Regions from separate parts of the Paenibacillus sp. P5_B5 genome, predicted to be linked through region 2. Evidence: riboswitches for the same ligand, from Rfam matches in the RefSeq annotation. Region 2 holds a riboswitch; the other holds the start of a gene.
What was found. A riboswitch is a leader RNA that binds a small molecule or an ion and turns the genes downstream of it on or off. The one in region 2 is predicted to bind cyclic di-GMP.
Positions count from the first base shown of each region.

Region 1: it holds a riboswitch for cyclic di-GMP, as region 2 does, so the genes downstream of both, AC1DOK_RS23825 (Ig-like domain-containing protein) here and AC1DOK_RS07985 (transglutaminase-like domain-containing protein) in region 2, are expected to answer to the same signal.

Region 1 is NZ_JBFULK010000031.1:9,527-17,804, forward strand. Features, by position in the region: gene AC1DOK_RS23785 (Ig-like domain-containing protein) at 1-1,035, shown strand, start outside; gene AC1DOK_RS23790 (S-layer homology domain-containing protein) at 1,198-2,823, shown strand; gene AC1DOK_RS23795 (hypothetical protein) at 3,015-3,356, shown strand; gene AC1DOK_RS23800 (hypothetical protein) at 3,368-3,523, shown strand; gene AC1DOK_RS23805 (small acid-soluble spore protein P) at 3,569-3,724, shown strand; gene AC1DOK_RS23810 (HD-GYP domain-containing protein) at 4,022-5,227, opposite strand; gene AC1DOK_RS23815 (N-acyl amino acid synthase FeeM domain-containing protein) at 5,426-6,031, shown strand; gene AC1DOK_RS23820 (ThiF family adenylyltransferase) at 6,028-6,789, shown strand; cyclic di-GMP riboswitch class I at 7,007-7,094, shown strand; cyclic di-GMP riboswitch class I at 7,145-7,232, shown strand; partial or broken gene AC1DOK_RS23825 (Ig-like domain-containing protein) at 7,327-8,278, shown strand, end outside.
Region 2 is NZ_JBFULK010000005.1:30,212-38,489, reverse strand. Features, by position in the region: gene AC1DOK_RS07995 (aldo/keto reductase) at 1-534, opposite strand, end outside; gene AC1DOK_RS07990 (collagen binding domain-containing protein) at 670-5,160, opposite strand; gene AC1DOK_RS07985 (transglutaminase-like domain-containing protein) at 5,479-6,279, opposite strand; cyclic di-GMP riboswitch class I at 6,292-6,377, opposite strand; gene AC1DOK_RS07980 (class D sortase) at 6,470-7,150, opposite strand; gene AC1DOK_RS07975 (response regulator) at 7,182-8,278, opposite strand, start outside.

The DNA of each region.
Region 1 (8,278 bases), on a different contig from region 2:
ACGATTCCTGTATCCGTTGGTGTGGTCAAAAGTTTAACAGTAAGTAAAGATAGTATTAGTAATGCTGCAGTTGATAAGTTAATTATGAAAAAAAATGATACTGTAAATCTAAAGGTGAATGTTGAGTATACAGATAAAACAACGAAGGATGTAACTGATCTTGCTACATGGACACCTGCAGAATCAAAGGTTGCACAAGTAGATTCAGAAGGTAAGGTAAAGGCTGTAGGTTCAGGTAAAGCGGAAATTACAGTTTCGTTCGGTAATAAAACGGTTAAGATTCCTGTTGAAGTGGACACGACTGAATCGTTAACAGCAAGTGATCGAGTTGTCTTCATGGAAATTAATCAGGTTAAGAAGATTAGTCTAAATGATAGTGCATATATAACAGAGCAAGCAGAGTGGACCTCGAGTTCATCAAGTGTTGTTGATGTATCCAAAGGGACACTTACTGCACTTAAGAGTGGTAAGTCAACCATCACTGCAAAGTACGGTGGTAAGTCTGTCACTATTTCAGTAGAAGTTGAGATTCTAGAAAAGCTTGAAGCTAATGTACGTTTCCTTAAACTTAAATCAGGCGAGCAAGTGAATGTGGAGTTAACAGCTACTTTCTCTGGCGGTAGAGTAGATAAGCTAGTTGCGAAGGATGCTGAATGGAAAGCATCTTCCTATAAGATTGCTGATGTTGACAAAGGCGCTGTATCGGGAATTGGGTATGGCAAAACAACCGTTACTGCAAAGTACGGTAGTAAGAGTATTTCAATACCTGTTGAAGTAGATCAACTTAAATATCTCAAAACGGATCATGTTAAGCTAGAAATGAAGGTTGGAGAGTCGCAACAAGTCTATGCAACGGCTACTTACTTGGATAATAGTTTTACGGATGTTTCCACTCCTGCTCTTTGGACAACTTCCAAGCTATTAGTAGCAGATGTGAAAGATGGCAAAATCAAAGCTCATGGAGTAGGTAGAGCAACGATCACAGTTAAATACGCTGGGAAGACTACGCAAGTTATCGTAGTCGTTACTAAATAGTTGCAACTATTTTATTGAATCAACTCAAAAGCCACCCTTGGGTGGCTTTTTCTATGAATCAGAAAGTATAAGCGTTTCACCTAGAACTAGTGATAGAAATATACCCTATCAAACACAAGTTTGGTATAATTTGATAGATTCGGTATTTAAGGAGGAATGAACATGTTCAAGAAGATATCAGTACTCGCTATTACGATGATGCTCTGTACAGGTATAGGGAGTGTGTTTGCGTATAGTGGACAAATGCAGCCTTATTCGGATGTGAAGGATGATTGGGCAACGAATAGTATTTATAAGCTTTCGGCTCTAGGTGTGATTTCAGGTAATGGGGATGGGACGTTTAAAGGGAATGGTGCTCTTACAAGAGAAGCTTTCGTCAAAATGCTAATGGCTTCTATACCTACTGATTCACAAAGCCTCAAAGATATGAATCTACAAGATATGGCCGATCCTTCTCGCTGGTCATATGCCTATATCAAACGTGCATATAATGATGGATTAATAGATTTTATGATTGAGAAAGATCAATTTCATCCTAGCAACGAGATTACTAGAGAGGAAGTAGCTGTTCTTACAGGTCGATTACTGCTTCAATCTATGACAGATCAAGAGCGTAAGCAATGGACTGATGCTGGGTGGAAGGCTGAGCAGGATAAACGGAAGTTTGTCGATGCTAGTAGCATCCATTCAAGCTATCAAGAGTTTCTTTACTATACATCTTCATTAGGTATTATGATTGGTGATGCAACAGGCGAGTTTCGCCCTAAAGCATCTTTAACACGCAAAGAAGCAGCGGCAATTATTGAACGCGTCATTAATGAACGAATTACATATGTGCAGTTATCAGGCATAGGTTACTATGCGATTGAATCGTTTAAACAAGTGGATCAAATGAGTCTATTAAATGATGTGAAGTTTGGCTGGTCGGAGTTGTCCTATACAGCTAATGGTCAAGCATCCTTGAACATGAAAACAGGAGAATACGCTGTTCCAAGCGGATGGGAATCGGCTATTCAGATTGCGGATCAGAATAAGGTCCGTAAAGAGTTGAATATTTTTGCGAATAATAAGGATGGTCAATTAAGTAAGTTTCTCCTCGATGCACCTGCACAAGCAGCTTTTATTAAGTCAACTAAAGATGCACTGACGAAGAATCCTTATGGGTTTACAGGTGTTTCAGTTGATTTCGAGGGATTAATGCAACAATCGGAGCAAGCGGCTTATACAGCCTTCTTGCAAGCTCTAAAGCAGAATCTTAATGGGCTGACGATGTCAGTAGCAGTTCCGCCAACGGATTGGTACAAAGGTTACGATCTAAAGGCAATTGGTTCAATAGCTGATCAGGTTATTGTAATGGCTTATGATTACACGCATATGGAAAGTAAGCTGCCTTCGGCTCCATTGCCACTGGTGAATGAAGCTATCCAGACTGCACTTAAGAGTATACCCAAAGAAAAGCTGGTACTCGGAATTTCTAAGCAAGCCAATCAGTGGATTACGCGTTCTGATGGAACAGTGGTATCTGAGCAGCCTGCAATTAAGCTAGTTGAGGAGCGGGCGAAGATGCCAGGTAGTAAGGTGGAATTCGTAGCACCTTCGTTCTTGAATAAAATCACATTCCAAGATGATCGTGGTAGTCATGAAATCTGGTATGAGAATGGGCAAAGTATTGAACAAAAGATATGGCTTGCTAAGTTCTATGGTTTACAGGGTGTTTCATTATGGTACATGGGAAATTATACTGCTGCAGATTACGAAGTAATTAAGCAACATACGAATAAGCGGTAGTTGCTAGTATATGGATGTAGCATCACGAAGGCTTTTGTTGATGAGATAGCAAGTTAACCGACTATAAAGTAACGAATGAACGTAATCTTAATTACCGCGGCCACTCCAAGGAGTGGCTTTTTTTGTTACCTTGAGGCGTGGATAGCAAAGGTGTAGCTAGTACATTTTATAGGATGTGGAGGTGTAGAGATATGGACAAACCCGCAGTAACAGGAAAGCAGCTTGCAGATGAATGGGCAAGAGTGCTTCCTGCACGTATGCCATCGTCAGATAGTGCTAAAATATGGCCCGATGAGGCGAATGATCAAGCAGTGCGAATTCATATTACAAATGCCGGTCGCAGCTCGTATACGTTCGATTTTGCATGCACGTATCTGGATTCTCGTGAGGTAAAGGTTGATCTTGTGGATGTGGAGAAGGACGATGTTCACATTGATGAAACTCAGGATCAAGTACAAGGATTGATTAGCGATTATGTTCGTCATATTCATGAGTGTGCCCAAGCTTTGCATGATGTGACACATCACGGTTAGGGGGAATCTATATGGCAAAAGGCAAATGTGGTTTGAGCAGCGATAAAAACTTGAAGAATGTATCCAAAGAATTGGATCATCCTGATCTTGGTTCCCATGCTAATCAGCAGCGGCAGCAGCAGACGAATGATCGTCGTCATCAAGATGCGTTGAATCATGAAGGGTAGAAAGTAAAAGGATAGAAGGTACTGATTCGGAAAGGATCTGATCACATGTCCAAACCAAAAACAGTCCCCACTAATGTATCACCCAAAGGGGAAGAAATTAATGCTCATGAAGGTAATAAAGGTATCCCAGAGCCCTTATCAGGCTCCCATAAGGTAAAGAACCGTAATCATTCCCGTAATAATCACGGCGAGGGCTTCTAAGCGCTTGAGGGAAAAATAAAATAAAATAATTGTGTAATTTGTTGAATAAGATCATTTTGTAGGGAGATACTATTACTGTCGATGACAAGAGAGGTGTGGTTCCGTTGAACAACGTGAGCAATAACCTGATGCAACTTTCGTAGCTTGTCTATTCGAACTGGAGGGATGTGCTAAAGACACGTTAGTGTAATTGGACACTTGAGTACCAGTAAACGAAAAACAAGAGAGTTGAAAGCAGCTAAAAAAATCGATTAACATCGACGCAAAAAGAGCCCTTAGGGGCTCTTCTTGTTTTTGTTAAAATAACTCCGTGATTTTATTGAATTCCTTCACTTCATCATTCATTTCTTTGAATATTTGATTCCATCTGGGTTTAATGATCGATAATTTATTGATTAAATTAGGATCAAAGTGTGTACCACTGCCTTTATATAAAATATCATACGCTTGATCTACCGTCATCGCTTTGCGATAAGCCCGATTCGATGTCAAGGCATCAAACACGTCAGCAATGGCTAAGATTCGAGCTTCAAGGGGAATCTGATCTCCTTTAATTCCGCTCGGATAACCACTTCCATCCCATTTTTCATGATGATACAGCACACCTGGTTTCAAGGTTTCAAGAATCGATATTTTCTCAACCATTCGGCTACCAACAACGGGATGTGTTTTGATCAACTCATACTCATCAACCGTTAATGGACCCTCCTTGGCCAATATATGCTCTGGGATGTTAATCTTGCCGATATCATGCAATAGCCCAGCTAGCCGTAACCTCTTTATTTGCTTTTCATTTTGATAAACCGCTAATGTACTGGCTAATTCTATTGCATATTTACTTACGCGCTCACTATGCCCAAAAGTATATAAATCCTTTGCCTCAACTGCAATAATAAACGATTTTACAACCTGTTCGACCGATACTTCTGCCGACTCCATAATTGTGTTCACCTGTGTATCGTAAAGCTTGTTTACTTTCCTTAATATAAGGTGACTGAACGTACCTATGATAATGTAAAGCAGCACACGGTTAGCTATGTCAATCTCATCGAACACATTCGTAACAAGCGGGTAAAAGGCTCCTAGAAAAGTCATAAAGACCAAACCAATTGAAGAATAGGTCAGCAGTACGGGCATGTCCCCATAGAAGGCGGCAATGAGTGGAATCAGTAGGAAGAAACTCCAAGCCTCTCGATAACCAGAACCGAAATATAGACAGCATACGACAATTATGACAAAGGATAGAACGATGTGCTGCAATATATAAGAGGAAGGTGAGAATAGCTTTTTACTGGCTACTAAACAGAACCAAATAACAAAACAAATAACAAGTAAATAGAGTGATGCGCGCGAATATGGAAGGTGAAACAGAAGGAATACCGAGTTCCATAAAACGCTTATAAATAAGTAGATAAAGGAAATTTTTAATATATTTACGTTAACCTGATCACGATGAGTTCTGTAATAGGTACCTAGTAAAATCTTTTTGTCGGGAATTAGCATAACCTACTTCCTCTCAAATACAATTCTCAATTATGAACATTACATGTCAATTGTACCATTATTATGTCTATTCAACTATAGACTAGATACCTATCCTAAAAATATTTTAAAGAAAAATTTAATATCTATCTTTTTTCTGAAAGTATGTCTATGATAGAAAAGGTAAAATATTCTAAATTCATAAGGAGCGTACAATTTATGAAGGACTCTACTAACTATCATTTCGGTATAGCTCAGGGCGTGTCCCGTGAGAAGGCTATAAGCTTACATCATCAGAGATACGAAGAAGTCGGATTTTTTAGAAACGACGAAGAGGATCCATACGAGAAATCATCCAAGTATTTTATGGCGCAGACCTATGATAATACAGTTGTAGGAGTCACGAGATTAATTTATTCCCAATTCGATGAACTACCTACTATTAAACATTTTGAGATTTATGATATTAATAAAGCCAAGCTAAATCAACTGGAACCAAATCGAGTAGCCGAAATCAGTGCTTTTACAAAAATGCCTGCACATGATGTGGGAATCGGTCTTATTAAAACTGTACTGCAATATTCGCTGCAAACAGGCCTAACTTATTGGGTTTGTTGCATCGATCAACGTGTATATAACTATATGCACCGTATGTTCAAGTTCCCTTTCCAAGTAATCGGTGAACCTAAGGTATATCTCGGCTCGACTACCATTCCGTGTGCTTTGAATTTAACGGAGTGTCTATCCAATTTGAAAGAGCGCCGTTCTACCTTGTATGAATATTTTGTTGAAGGCGAAAAAGAACAGTTAAAGGTGATCTTATGATTAAAGAACAGTTCAGTCGTAATTTAGGTGTGATGTCCGAGTCGGAAGTTGAACAATTACAAAATACAACAATTGCAATTGCGGGATGTGGTTGTATTGGTGGCTTTGCTGCAGAACTACTCACTCGTATGGGGATTGGCAAACTAGTACTAGCAGATTTAGATGAATTCGATGTGTCGAATATTAATAGACAGTGTGCAGCGACTCACTTAACAGTAGGTCAACCGAAGGTAGAAGCCCTACGGAACCACTTGCTTACAATCAATCCTGATCTTGAGACCGTTATTTTCACAGAAGGTGTAAATAGCCGTAATGCAGCAGCATTCGTAGAAGAAGCTGATTATGTCATTGATGCAATCGATTATTTTGCATTTCCAGACTCTCTCGCCTTACATCAAGCAGGTAGAGCGAAGAATTTGTATATTACAACTGCAGTCGCACTTGGATTTGGGACATCGGTACTTACCTTTGCTCCGGATGGTCAAAGTCTTGAGAAATATTTAGGAATTACAGAAGGAATTAAGTCTGAAGAGCTGCAAGAAATGGTGTTTCCAGCGGCATCCTATAGTCAACAGCTTCCTAGCTATGCAACGCCAGATAAAATTGCGAAGTGGATCGGGGATAGAACCATTCCGACAATTAGTGTAGGACAAGCCTTAGGGCCCGGCGTGCTTGTATCACAGATGATTCTACACCTTCTTGGAAGAAAGAATCCACCGATTGTACCGGAAAGCTTCCAGATGCAGTTTGAAAGTTAAAGTATGTATGGTGTACATATTTTGCGTATGTGAAGCGGGATTTTATTTGTAAAAGGGGGATATTGCTGGAGATTTGGTTGGAGTATTAATTGGAATTATGGATATAAAAAGGAGAATATATAATAAAAATAAGAAATATAAAATAATTTAGTATAATTTGGTTGACAAACTACCCCTTTAAGAAATATAGTAATCATTGTAATAATATGGGAAGTAAAAAAGAATACGGCACACTAATCGAAAGGTTAGGTCGCAAAGCCTTGGAGTCTACTAGTCGCAAGACTAACGATAGTCCGGTTGCATTGATTTCGTAAAATGCAATGGGGCTTTTTTTAATTGTAAGTGAAATTCCGACAACTACATACGGCACACTAATCGAAAGGTTAGGTCGCAAAACTTTGGAGTCTACTAGTCGCAAGACTAATGATAGTCCGGTTGCATTGAAATCACAATGTAGCCGGGCTTTTTTATTTTGGCTAACGCTACTGGTAAGGATAGGCATTATAAATTATTAAATTGAAGAGGTGTATGTAAACAATGAAACAACAGTTAAAACGAGTGGTTACGTGGCTATGTGTTCTAGCGATGGCAATTGGTTTAATGCCTGGGTCTTTAACGCAAGCATCAGCAGATCCAAGTGGAGAACTTGTTTGGCCTAATCCGGGTGCGATTAACCTAACTAAGACAGCTAGTACTACAGCTGTTCAGGGCGAGTGGGAAGTTACTTTGAAAGTTGAAGGTAAGAATCTGGCTACTAGATCTGATGTGGTTCTTGTAATTGATAGGTCGGGGAGTATGAAGAACGACGAGAATGGCAAAGGAAGATTAGCCGATGCTAAAAAGGCGGGCAAGACCTTTGTTGATAAAGTGTTAACTACAAATTCAAAATCTAAAATAGCTGTTGTAGCTTTTGACTACTACGCTCAAGATATATCTGGCTTGGAAGGCGTTTCGGGTAAAGAAGCCCTTAAAACAATAATTGATGGTATAAAGGCAGATGGCGGTACGAACATTCAAGATGGTCTTCGTCATGCCAGGGAATTATTAAAGGATAGTACTGCTGATAATAAAGTAGTCGTACTTCTAAGCGATGGGGAGCCAACTTATAGTTATAAAGCTAATAAAGCAGCAGAATATAGTTCATGGGTAAAGTGGAAAGATGGAAGTAAACATGATTTTATACTTTCAGAGTTTGATTATAATAATAGAATTGGTAATGGTAATGCATCGGGTGGTTACAGTTTAGATTGGGATGATGAGTACAGCCTTTTAAAGAAAAAAGGAAATCGGCCATGGCAAGATACCTACTATAATATAGAAGATAATGGTATAGGTACTATATCCGAAGCTAAAAATGTAATGGATAAAGGAATTCAGATATATGCAATTGGTCTAGATGTTGGGAAAAACAAGAATGCAAATTACGTTCTGAACAATAGTCAAAATAAAGGTTACTTTGAATCTACTAGTGCAGAGCTAGAGAAAGTAT
Region 2 (8,278 bases):
ACGGCGATCTAGGATACTGTATTGATTCATAACACTTACAATGGATGATCGTGCAGCGTATTCCCGAATCACACTCGGCCTAATCGAAGAGATACCATAATATCGAATGAGTCCCTCTTGCTTTAATTCTTCGAATGCCTCAATCGTGTCATCAATAGGGTCTTCCATTGTACCACCATGCAGTTGATACAAATCAATATAATCGGTCTGGAGTCTACACAAGCTTTCCTTAACCGCAGATTTAATATAGGTTTTGGAAGGATCCCAAATCCAACCATCCTGTCCCTCTACTCGGCGATTACCTACTTTGGTTGCTAGTACAACTTGATCACGCCGCCCTTTAATCGCTTTGCCAACAAGCTCCTCATTGCGACCACTGTCATATAGATCCGAGGTATCCAGCAAGTTTACACCATGATCCAAAGCTTCATGAATGAGAGAAACTGCCTTCTTCTCCTCCGTACCAAGTGACATACACCCTAATCCAATTTCACTTACCATCAGATCAGATGACCCTAATCGATTATGCTTCATAGACAGAATAATTCCTTTCTCATTTAACTTGTATACCTTGAATTATACAATACGAAGAGCCTGATGTAGAAAAAAACTGTACCCCAGGCAGATAATCTACTTTGGGTACAGTCTCAATAAAATTAATATTTATCTTTAGCTATTATGCGAGCGTCTCTTTCTGAAAATCATCAACGCAACACCCATAATAATGAAGCCTATGCCAGCCAGTTGTAGAAGCAGTTGGCTTTCTTCTCCTGTTTTCGGTAGAACTTTGCCTGGCACTTCTGTCTCAGGTTTAGTTCCTCCTGCCGGTACTCCTTCTCCATCAATCTCGTAGTCTGGATCAGTAGGTTCAGTAGGTTCTGTAGGTTCAGTAGGCTCGACTGGTTTCGTAGGATCAGTCGGATCCACTGGTTTTGGTGACGGTGTCGGTGTCGGTGTCGGACTTGGATTTACTGGTGGATTTGGATCAGTTCCGCCGCCTCCGCCATTACTTGTGATTCGAGAGTTCTTAAACACTAAATCTTTAACTTCAATTTGCTGCTCATCAATTGTAAATTCCAATGGCTTACTGTTCAGCAGATAACCCAAAGGAGCTTGCGTTTCAATCAGTTGATAGAAACCTGGTGTTAGATTGTCTACAAATACTTCTCCATTCTTATCCGTTGTTAATTTATCATTAACAAGAATAAACGGAACGGTTTCAACAGGTCTATACATCAGTTTAAACATAGCATTTTGGAGTAAAATTTTCGCATTATGTTCGTCAACCTTGACCAATTTGAACGCTCGGATAATTTTATTATTTGCTATCTCCACGTTCTTTTGCACCGCATCCAATACTACAATATTTTCAGTATTACCTGCAACGGTGTAGCCTTTTGGAGTCGTAATTTCTTTAAGAGTATACTGATCATAAGGCAAATCAATAAATGTAGCTATTCCTTTTTCATCCGTCTTCTTGGTAGCTATTAATGTCTTCTCACTGTTGTATAGTTCAAATTCTGCATCAGCTAAACGGATGTTTGAATCTGCTGCATCCACTTTGGTGATCGTCAGTGAACCAGTTCCTCTTTCGTTTTTCATTTCTACTTTTACTACTTTAGTTTGGTTTGCTTTAATTTCAAATGCTACTGGTTTAGTATTGATCAAGTAATGTTCAGGTGCTTTCGTTTCAACAAATTGATAATTCCCAGGCTCTAAGTTATTAACAACGATTGGGTTCATTACCTCAGTTGTCTTATGAGTACTTATTTTTTCCCATGTGCCATCTGGTTTTTCTTTCTGAAGCTCAAATTCCGCACCTGGCAATAACGCGTTAGTCTTGGAATCTACTTTTAATAACTCAACTGCTTGATGAATTTTTGCATTTTTGATATCTACTTTTTCAAGATTACTTTTAATATTTACGATTTGAGTATCATTAATACCTACTACATATCCTTCAGGTGCTTTATCCTCTCTTAACAAATATTCCCCATAGAGCAAGTTAGCAAACTTTACTTTCCCATCAGAACCTGTCATTAATGTTTTAATGACTGCACCACTATCTTTATCGATTAAAGTAAAGACGGCTCCTTCAAGCAATCCTTGAGAATTATCGGCATCTACTTTAGTCACTTCAAGAGCCCCAACTTCTCCTGTCCCTTCTCCCATACCACTGGTCTTTTTAATCGTATGCGTGATAACATCCTTGGTATTTTCTATTTTGGAATTTTCACCGGAATAGGTAATTTCATTAGTAACTTTGGCTCCGACTTTATCAAGGATTAGCGACTGATATTCCAAAATATATGGTCTATCTATTGATTTTTTGAAGGTGAGTTCAAATCCGATGACCTTATCATTTTGATTTATAAATGTAAGTGTATAATCATCTTCAGTTAATTTTTTGCCTTTGGATACCTCACCTTTCTCTGTTACAGAAGTATCATATAAAGCAAAGGAGTTCTCAAGCAGCATCTGATTCGTAGAAGGTGTATCAACCAGTTTCACATCCGATAATGTGGATTGACCAAAGTTGATGTCAACCTTCCAGTTCATCACCTTGCCTGCTTGTTCTCCAAATTTCTTGACGTGCGTGCCTCCGTTTGCAACAGATACACTAGCAGGAAGATCAGTGATTTTCGATGAATTATCATACAAAGTTGCTGTGTTGGAATAAGTTCCTTTAGTGATCTGACCTTCAAGACTGGTCGAGTATGATATTAAATAAGGTGAGTTAATTTCTTTCAAGAAATTCACTTTAAAACCTTTATCATCTTGATTCCACACAATTTCATAATCTTGTGGATCTGCTTCTTCTTTCGTTACAGTACCATTATTTGAACCGGATAGTTCCAATTTATATACTTTTAACGTTCCTTTCTTTAGTGTTTGATCACCAATAATGTTATCCTCAACGGAAGCATTAGCAAGTGTTCTAAGATTGTAATTAATCCCGATTTCCCAATTAATTGTCTTATCTATCGCATTGTACTTACCATTTTTAAATCCATTAGCTTGTGTATAGTTATCTGGTTTGAATTGTGCAGAGGATTCTTTTTCTTTAGTAGCGCCAGATTCATCGGTCCAAACAAGCTTAACTCCATTTTCTAAATAATTTTTAGAAGAATCAGCTCTATCTTCGTAAACAAAACTAGTTTTGTACGTAATTACATGAGGTGTTGATATTTCATTCGTAAACTCAATTTCAAAACCATCAGCATTTACTTTTAAGGTGTAATCAGTACCTTCTTTTAAATCCTTGCCTTCACCCCAGATTCTAAATGTATCATCCACAATCAAGGTTAATCCTTTATTTGCAAAAGTATCTGTTAGCTTAACCGATTTCATCTTGTGACTATCATTATTGAAACTAATTGTCCATTCTGTTGTTTTCGCTTTGTAGTCTGTACTGTTGTCTATATGCCATTTGTTCAAAATTTGTTGATAGATATTTCCTGTTCCTGTTTCGATCTTGCCATTAGCAGTTACTTCGTTAGTAATTGTTGCATTATCAAATACTCGACTGCTTGCTTTAGTTTTATAGACTATTTTATAAGCGGAATCAATGTCTTGATTGAATTGAAAATCAAAACCGTTTTTTGTATCATCGATTTTTTTGGAAGTAACCGAATAATTTTCAAATTTCTCCTCTTTTTCTTCATTTCCACTTTGTTCATTAATCGTTATTTTGTAAACTTTAAAAGAATCTGCTACAAGCTTCTGAGTGTTATCAAATTGATCTTTCAACAGAGCTTCTGCTTGTTTGATTGGTTTTTGGTTATAGTTGTATTTGATCTCCCAAGTAATTGTTTGCGTTGCCTGATCATAACCTCTTGATGTTTTCTCTAGTGCTTTTCCTCTTGTGACGTTTACCGACGCACTAGCTGTTAGTTCTGAAACATTGCCACCTGATAGAGTAACCTTATTCTCAAATAAAGTTTCTTCTGAATCTGCTGGCAGATTGGTTTTATAAATGATCCGGTAGGCTGAGCTAATATCTCCAAAACTCAACTTCAGCTCTGTGTCATTCGATGAATTCGTGTATTCTCCAGGAATTTTAAAATCCCCAGACTTAAGTTCCTCACCTGGTAATGTGCTTCCATCTACCAATGTAATCAGCTTAAACACTTTAACTGATGCTAGATCTAATTCCTGTCCCTTTGTCATGCTATCAGTAATCACTGCGTTCTTGATCTCTTTCAAATCTTTGTTAAAATCAACAGTCCACTCTATATTCTGTGTGTTGTACTGTCTATTCGGCTTTCCTTCCTTATCGATAGAATTCCCAATCGGCTTAAAATCGATTGGAATCTCCTGCTTAATACCGCCTTCAATTGGAGTTACAATAACCTTATTTCCTTCTGTTAAGACAGCTTTTTTACTAATCTTTGATAAAACTTCAATATTACCACTAATATTGGAGTGATTCTCGATAAAATCAGTAAACACAATGGTCACTAATTTGTTCATATCAACTGAAAATGTTCCTACTAAATCACCTTTAAAAAGCATTTTCTCATCTTTAACTTCTTCATAAACCTCAAATTCTTCTGGAAGGATAAATTTAAACGTTGCCCCAGCTTTATATCCATGGCCATTTTTAAGTGCCCAATCATAATTCACAGTAATAATAGATTCCGTATCAACACTATTTATGGGATCACCGTTAATGTTTTCAAACTTTAATTCAGCCTTCGTTAAAATATTCTCTTTTATTTCATTGCTATTCTCCTGTAAAGGAACAACTGTACCATCTTGTACTTTCTTTACAGCAGGGATTTCTATTTTACCTGAGGAGTCATTAGTTTGGTTCGGTAAAATGGTTACTGTTATTACACCATCTGTTGACACAACATAGGATCCAACTTTTTCTTCCCCAGTCGTCAAATCAACTGTTTGTTCATTCTCAATTGTTAAATCAGTTGGAAGATTGAACGAATAATTGGTTTCTGTGTCTTTATTATCCGCAATCAAGTTCCAATCATATTTAACTGAAACTTTAGAATCATCATTTGGATCTGCTTCAATCAGTTCGTTTGTTAATGTAAATGATGGATTCACATTTGTCTGATCCACATCTGCTCTTGCAATCAATGGTTGGAAAACATTAAAAACCATTAATATAAGTAATAATGAAACTATGCTAATCTTTTTCATAAGTCCTCCTATAATAGTTAATTAAAATAATTTGTCAATCTAAGTCGATTCTGTTGTAGTAATTATAATAATTAATGCTGAATATTTTCTGAATAACCTACAATTCAACAAAAAACCACTCCTATCCATGAACTGAACCCGAAAGAAAGACACTTTTAAAAAGTGCCCATCTCTCGGGTTTTTGTATCACTGGGATTAAAAAAAGATGACTCCTGATGAATACAGGGGTCATCTACTTTCAGTTAGCACTTTTTTTAACTGTCCACAAACAAGGTTACAGTCAACTGGAGATCAGACGGTTTCATAGTATATCACAAATCAATATTGTTTTTCAATCGAATAATCGCGCTTATCTTTAATCATAACTGGTTTCTTGCTTCCCAACGATTTAATAGAATCATATGTTGTATCGATTGTTACCCATTCATTCGTTTCTTGGAGATAAACCTCATTCCAGGCATGATATTGCTCGATATCATTCTTACTCCCCATCAACAGCTTAGTTGGAATGCCTTCACTTCGAAGCATAGCTGCGAACAAAGCCGAGTAATCATAACATATTCCTTGTTTTTCTTCCAAAGTCTTGTCTATAGAAGGGATATATTCGTTAGGAAGATTATTCGCTTTCTTATAATCATAGCTAATGTTGCTTATAATATAATTGTAAATTGCGGTAACCTTGTCTTTATCTTGTTTTAGATCTTTCGTCAATTCACGAGCTTTGGCTATCGCTTTCATATCCTTATTCCAATAAATCATCTGAATCGGCTGCAAATATACTTTATCTTTGCTTGAGGCTTTCAGAATGACATCTTTGTTTTCTACCATCTTATACTTGGTTCCTGTAACGTTCTCCAAGATGGATATCGTATATTTACCATCTCCTAGCTGCAAGGGAAAACGGTTGTTTGAAGTCAAGCTATATACATATTGCTGATTTCCTTTGCTGATCTTGACCTTTACTTTCGCATCGTTTGGAGATTGGTAAGAAACTATCACGATTCCATCACTTAACTCTCCCAGATTTATATAGGAATTCGAAGTACTAGCTAAAGCAATAGTTGGAGCAGACAATAAACAAACAATAAGCAAAATAATTGCAAATGGACGTTTAAACATAAAAACTCCCCTTTCGGTAGCTGGCTGCCATCTTAATAAATAAGGAAGGCCCTGTAGCTTTGCGTCTCTAATTTTCATTAGATTTGCCATTATCGGTGGAAAGCACCTGATATTTATTTGTTTTTTCTATATAGTAGCATAGCATGTCCCATTTATGTAAGCCTAATTGTCAAATTAGTCGAAAAAATATTTATTTGATAATTTTCCCCTTAATAATCAATCGATGAGTAGGATCTACCATAGGGTGACAAGTGATTAATGTGATCTCTTTATCTTTGTCATTCCCCTCCAGAACCCATACTTCCTCAGGCAATACATATAATTTTTCCGTTACGATGTACTCAAGCTGACTATTTCCGTTATCAACTTTAATCTTATCTCCTTCTTCAATCTCATCGAGTCTATTGAAATTCCTTCCATATGTAAAATTACGATGTCCTGCTATTGCATAGTTTCCAATTTCACCGGCTTTACCCGTATTTTCGATACTCGCAACAGTAGTCTTCATATTCTTGTCAGTCGCACCATGCAGTATAGGCAAGAGCAAATCAATTTTACCAATTGTTAAAATGCCCTCCATGTTCTTATAGCTGCTAAAGTCCGGCTTTGCTTGTTCCTTTGCTTCAGAATCATCTGTTACAGCTTGCAATTCATCAGATAATTCAACATCGATTGAAGTGCTCTCAGGAATCTCCGCTTTATCATTCTGCTCAGAGAAATCATCGCCGTTATCAATATTTTGAAGGCTGCTCTGCCATTCTTTTACCAGCTTTTGCTGCTGATAGTCTTGATACGCTTCAGTAAATTTGGGGTAGCATAAAATCGTAATTCCTATACAGATGAGCAGTGCAGATACAATTTTTATTTTCATATTATCTAGATCCCTATTTCCTATTTATAGATTACACTCTACTGTTCCACTCTTGATACCAATCAGTTAGTTCCTTACTAGGCGCTCCATCAAATTCCTCTTTTAAAATGTTCGAAATGAGCTGGTACTGTTTCCTTACTTCGCCTTGATGATTCAGTGTCTCATAAGTTTTCATCAGCCCAAAATATCCATCTTCTACATAAAGGAACTTCTCCCTAATTTGTTGATACAGTAATATAGCTTCCGTATATTGTTCCTGCGAAGCGTAATATTCTGCTATTTGCTTCACATGATTTAACCAGATTACACCGAGCCGCTCCTGTTCATGCTCCGCCCATAAATATCGATGTTCTTCAAAAAAATCTCCAGTATATAATGCCATAATGGATCTATGCTGATCAATCGTCTCTGAAGTCACCGTCTGTTGATGGCGCACACTTGTTTCCCATTCTTCAACATCCAGCCTCAACTCTCCCCATATCAAACGGTAGCCTTCGTCCTTATACTTGATCTCCAGATCTAAACCGGCAGCTTTAATAATTTTCCGAATTTGATAGATTGCTGTATGTAATTGAGTAGTTGCTCTCTCTGTATCATATTCTGGCCATAGCAAATCGATTAACAATTGCTTATTCACCGTTTTATCACGATAATAAGCCAGGTATGCAAATAACTCAGGTGCTTTTAGTGTTTTCCAGGGAAAATAGTGCTGAGTCCCATTCTGGTCGAGATAGTGCAAACTTTGTAAACAGCAGAGCTTGGCTTGATTGATTGGAGTTGTCTCACTAGTATTCGCAACCGTTTTGTCATTCGATTCTATCACTCTTTGAAGTGTCTTAGCCAACCTGCCATGGTGTACAGGCTTTAATAAATAGTCAATCGCATTCACTTCAAATGCTTTCACCGCATATTCTTGATAAGCAGTAACAAAAATAATTTGCAGATGAGGTTGAATTTGCAATAATCGCTCCGCTAATTCAAATCCATTAATCTCTGGCATCTCAATATCCAAAAAAGCCAAATGCAGCATTTCCCTCTGAGCTGCTTCTATCGCAGAATCAGGATCCTGAAAAGCGCCGATCAATTCAAGGTTAATGCCTGTTCCAGCATGTTCTTCTAACATTTTCT